2 regions of the Arthrobacter sp. zg-Y895 genome follow, and region 2 is predicted to be linked to the other one. Evidence: predicted binding sites of a transcription regulator. Region 2 holds the regulator's gene; the other holds the start of a gene.
What was found. The regulator Rex, encoded in region 2, represses fermentation and respiration genes when NADH is low (regulators of the CRP and FNR family bind a similar motif). The targets are predictions, from matches to a motif close to CTTGTGAANNNNTTCACAAG.
Positions count from the first base shown of each region.

Region 1: a site for Rex is predicted at 1,105-1,124, ahead of LJ760_RS14740 (queuosine precursor transporter). Genes of this name have one in related genera too.

Region 1 is NZ_JAJFZY010000010.1:66,952-69,338, reverse strand. It holds gene thiD (bifunctional hydroxymethylpyrimidine kinase/phosphomethylpyrimidine kinase) at 1-279, opposite strand, end outside; gene LJ760_RS14745 (TetR/AcrR family transcriptional regulator) at 409-1,062, opposite strand; gene LJ760_RS14740 (queuosine precursor transporter) at 1,254-1,988, shown strand; gene LJ760_RS14735 (hypothetical protein) at 2,315-2,387, shown strand, end outside.
Region 2 is NZ_JAJFZY010000003.1:248,224-250,610, reverse strand. It holds gene LJ760_RS02890 (HAD family hydrolase) at 50-862, opposite strand; gene LJ760_RS02885 (glutaredoxin family protein) at 929-1,180, shown strand; gene LJ760_RS02880 (redox-sensing transcriptional repressor Rex) at 1,180-1,938, shown strand; gene LJ760_RS02875 (hypothetical protein) at 1,894-2,387, opposite strand, start outside.

The DNA of each region.
Region 1 (2,387 bases), on a different contig from region 2:
GAGCATGCCGATCTTAACCGTGTCGAGGTCGTAGGCGGTCGTGATGGCTTCGAGCTGGTCGGTGATGACCTGCGGGTCCACCGGGACAAACCGGTGGTTCCACGAATTGTTGGGATCGAAGGACACAATGCAGGTCAGGGCGGTGATGCCGTAGACGCCGAGTTCCTGGAAGGTCTTCAGGTCGGCCTGGGCGCCGGCGCCGCCGGTGGCTTCGGAACCTGCGATGGTGAGCGTGACGGCCGGAGCTGAGGCCGCAGAAGTGGGTGTGTTTGCAGACATGGGTCCATCTTCCACCCAAAACGGCGGAACCGGCCACCCTTGTAAGACGCGCTGTTACGGCGCGCCGCCGTCGTGCCCCGCCGCCGTCGTGTCCCGGCGCGTTACCGTGCCGGCTCCCGCCGCTGCGGGCTAACCGTCCCGGCGGACGCCTCGGAGCAGGCGGACTACGTCCTCGAGGATGTTCCGGACCACCGGGAGCCGGGACAGGATCACGAGTTTGGCCACCAGCGGGGCCAGATTCGCGGCCAGCCGGTGGGACCTGCGCTGACCGGGGGAGCGGTCATACACCCAGAAGAAGGTGATCCCCATATGCATCAGCCAGAGCAGTTCGGGCAGGTCGCCGCGGATAGCCACGGGCGGCTGCGGCCGGGCGGTCGACACCGCCTGACGGAACATTGCGATGGATTTCCCCCGCCCGACGGCGTCGTCCTCCCTGCGGTTCGGCGACATGGCGTCGCGCAGGAAATGCGTGCCGAAGGCGTGGTACGGCTCCATGGTTGTCAGGCCGGTGGACAGAATAACCGCCAGGTTTTCCCCCAGATTGTGGCCCTCGCGGATCTGCGGCAGCGCAATTGAACGGTGTTCGTCCTGGAGGGACCGGTAAAGCTCGTGGAGGAGGTCATCTTTGGAACGGAAATAGTAGTAGGCGTTGCCTACCGAAACGTTTGCCTCCTGCGCGACGGCGCGCATGGTGGTCTTTTCGTAGCCCTGTGCGGCGAAGAGGCGCAGCGCGGTGTCGATGAGGAGCCGGCGCGTCTGTTCGCTCTTGGCGGTGACGGCCAATGATGCTCCCTTTGCAGTATTTTCAGCGTTTAGTAGACCATTCTTTTGAACGTGTTCAAAATTGGGTGCGCGGTAGGAGCGGACCAGGCATGGCAGAATGGATGCGGTCCAATAGGGCCGCCCGGGGCAGCGGGCACAGTGCTAATACAGCCGGCGAAAGCCAGGCGAACCACTACCGGAACGGAATTGCCATGGATGCACAGCCACGGGCAGCTGTGAAAACTTCTGCAACTTACGCCTCCCGCGGGAGCTCGCAGTACGACCTGATCCTCACCCTGATGTGCGTGGTCATCGTCATTTCGAATATCGGCGCCACCAAGGGAGTGCAGTTTTCCCTTCCCGGCGGCTGGGAAATCGTCACCGACGGCGGTTTCTTCCTCTTTCCACTCGCGTACATCCTCGGCGATGTGGTCAGCGAGGTTTACGGTTTCAAAGCCGCCCGCCGGGCCATCTTTACCGGCTTTGCGATGGCACTCCTCGCCGTCGCCAGCTTCGCCGTGATCATTGCCCTGCCCGGGTTCACTGATGCCTACGGACTGGAGAAGCAGGCTGCACTGGAAGTGGCGCTCGGGCCGGTCTGGCAGATTGTCCTTGCGAGCCTGCTGGGGTTCCTGGCCGGCCAGCTGCTGAACTCAATGGTGCTGGTGCGGATGAAGGAGCGGTTCCGCGAGAAGGCACTGGCCGGACGGTTGATGCTATCCACCGGCGTGGGGGAGTTTGCGGACACCCTGATTTTCTGTGCCATTGCGGCACCGGTCATCGGGATTACCGACGCCGGGGGGTTCTTCAATTACGTCCTGTTCGGCTTCCTCTACAAAACGCTCATCGAGTACCTTTTTGTGCCGGTCACCGCTCTGGTCATCCGGGTCATCAAGAAGCGCGAACCCAGCTATGTACCGGCTGAGTTGGAGCCCGTGGCGGCGTAGGGCCCGGGGCCGGAGCTGACACGGGCCGGTTAGTACGCGCTTGGGGTCAGGCGCCTGCCGCTGCCTGCGCCGCTGGGCAGGCTATTCGCCGGGGTTTCTGCTGCCGGTTTTGTACATCCGCTGCCATCTCGGGATTCTGCTGCCGCGCAGAACGGCAGCAAAAGCCACAAACTGGCAGCAGTTTCTCAAACCGGGCGGTTTTGCGGGAGTGTCGGGGATTTTGAGGTGCGGTGATGCTCGTCAGGTCACCGGGCGCAATCCCTGCCCAGGTGTGCAAAGGTGGGGGAACGCCAGCGTTTCACTTCCCCGTACGGCAGGAGCCAAACATGAGCAATCCAGTCCCGAACCCCGGTGCCAAGGCAGTAGATGAAAATCTTGCCGGCACCGCGGAGGAATTCA
Region 2 (2,387 bases):
CGGGCTCCGGTTTTTAAGCAGCCGCCGGGCGGTCAGCTCTGCTGGGCTGTCAGCGGGCCCGCACCCAGGAGAACCCCCGCCACAGTCCGTACGTCGCCCCGGCAACGGTCGCCGACTTCAGGCCCAGCGTTGCTGCCCTCCGGCCTGACCGGAAGTCGTACACGGGCCAGTTGCGCTCACGGGCATGACGGCGCAGGCGTGCGTCCGGATTGATCGCCACCGGATGCCCCACCAGGCTCAGCAGCGGAACGTCGTTGTAGGAATCGCTGTACGCCCAGCAGCTTTGCAGATCCAGGCCTTCCTTCTCGGCCAGCGCCCGGACACCGGCAGCCTTGGCTGGCCCATGCAGGAACTCACCCACCAGGCGTCCGGTGTACATGCCGTCGGTGACCTCGCTGACAGTGCCGAGGGCACCGGTGAGGTCGAGCCGGCTGGCGATGACCGAAGCAACTTCGATGGGCGTTCCGGTGACCAGCCAAACCGGCCGGCCGGACTTCATATGCTGCTGGGTCAGGGCCCGGGTGCCGGGCCAGATCTTGGAGACAATCATTTCGTCGTAGACCTCTTCGCCCAGCGTGCGCACATCCTCCGAAGAGAGACCAACGGCGAAGGCCAAGGCGGCGTCGCGGACAGAGTGGACGTCCTTGAGGTTTTCACCCTGGAGCATGAACCTCAGCTGCTTGCTCGCGAACCCGGCTGCTTCACGGATCGTGAAGACTTTCCGCTGGTACATTTTCCGGCCCACGTGGAACAGGCTGGCACCGCGCATGAGCGTATTGTCGACGTCGAAAAAGGCGGCTTCGCCAGGTTTGCCCGCGGCGTCTGTGGTTCCGGTGGCTCGGACTACAGTGGCTCGGGGCATGGTCCGAGTCTACGCAAAACCCGGCCTGAGCGCGGAAATCCGACGTATTGGGGCTATTTTGGACATATGAGTGAATCCGTCGGACCGGAAGTCGTCCTCCTTACCCGACCGGGCTGCCATTTGTGCGAAGACGCCCGCCTGGTGCTCCGGCGCGTGGGGGAGGACCTTGGCATTCCCTGGCAGGAACGCAGTGCCGAGGATGACCCGGAACTCGCCGTCCGCTTCGGCGAGGAGATCCCGGTGTTGTTCATCGACGGCGTCCAACGGGACTTCTGGAAAATCGACGAAACACGGCTGCGGCGTCTGCTGGGGGCGTGATGACACCCGAGGAAGTCCGGTCGGAACGATCCGCCCTGGAGGGCGGAACGGCCAACAGCGGCGAGGCGGCCCGACCATCGTCGGCCGGTGCGGGTGCAGGACGGCACATACCGCCGGCGTCGCTGGCGCGGTTGACTATCTACTTGAGGGCGCTGTCCGTCATGCTCGCCGACGGGATAGAACGTGTGTCCTCTGAAGAGCTGGCCGAAGCGGCCGGAGTTAATTCGCCCAAGCTGCGCAAGGACCTGTCCTATCTGGGGTCCTACGGGACCCGCGGCGTTGGATATGACGTTCCGTATCTCAGCGGACAGATTTCCGCCGCGCTTGGCCTGACATTGAATTGGCGGGTAGCCATAGTAGGAGCCGGCAACCTCGGCCGTGCCTTGGCAGGCTATCCCGGGTTCGGCTCAAGGGGCTTCGAGGTTGTGGCACTGTTCGACGCCGACCCGATGGTTATCGGCCAGGAGGTGGGCTGGCTAAGGATCAGCCCGGTGGACTCGCTTGAAGCAGTGCTCGCGAAGACGGAGGCGAACATGGCGGTGCTTTCGGTGCCCGCCGAGGTTGCCCAGGATCTATGCGACCGCCTCGTGGAGTCCGGCATTACCAGCATCCTCAGCTTTGCTCCCGTAGTGCTGCAGGCGCCCGAAGATGTCCAGATCCGCAAAGTGGACATGGCGACCGAACTGCAGATCCTTGCCTACCACGCACAGCGTTCACAGGTTTCGCAGATCGCCGCCCGGGCCCGCCTGGCGCGCTAGGACCGGTTCCGACGGCAGGGGTTCCGCCTGGCCTCCTAGGTGTTGGTGCGGCTTTGTTTGGTGCCGTTGCGGCGCGAACGGCTCAGTCGAGAGTACCCGCGGGCGGAACCACGGAGCTGCTCCCTTGGTGAAGGTGATCGCGGCTCCTGCGACGCCCAAGGCTGCCGCGAGAGACTGGGTGCCGGTTCCTGCGTTCGTCGCGTAGAACAGTGCCGTGCCCGCAAGGACCGCGGTGGCTATCCGCGCCCAGCGGTGCCGGTCCCGAACGGCAACCGCAAGCAGGAGGGCGGATCCCAGGATCACCAGGGCATACGCGAGCTCTACCGCAGCCTGCGTCCTGGCATAGTGGGTGCCGGTCACTCCGTACCGCTCGAGGAGGGCAATGGCGGGCGGCAGCGAATCCGGTATGGGCATCCGCGAAACGGTTGTAATGGTGCCCCACAGATTGA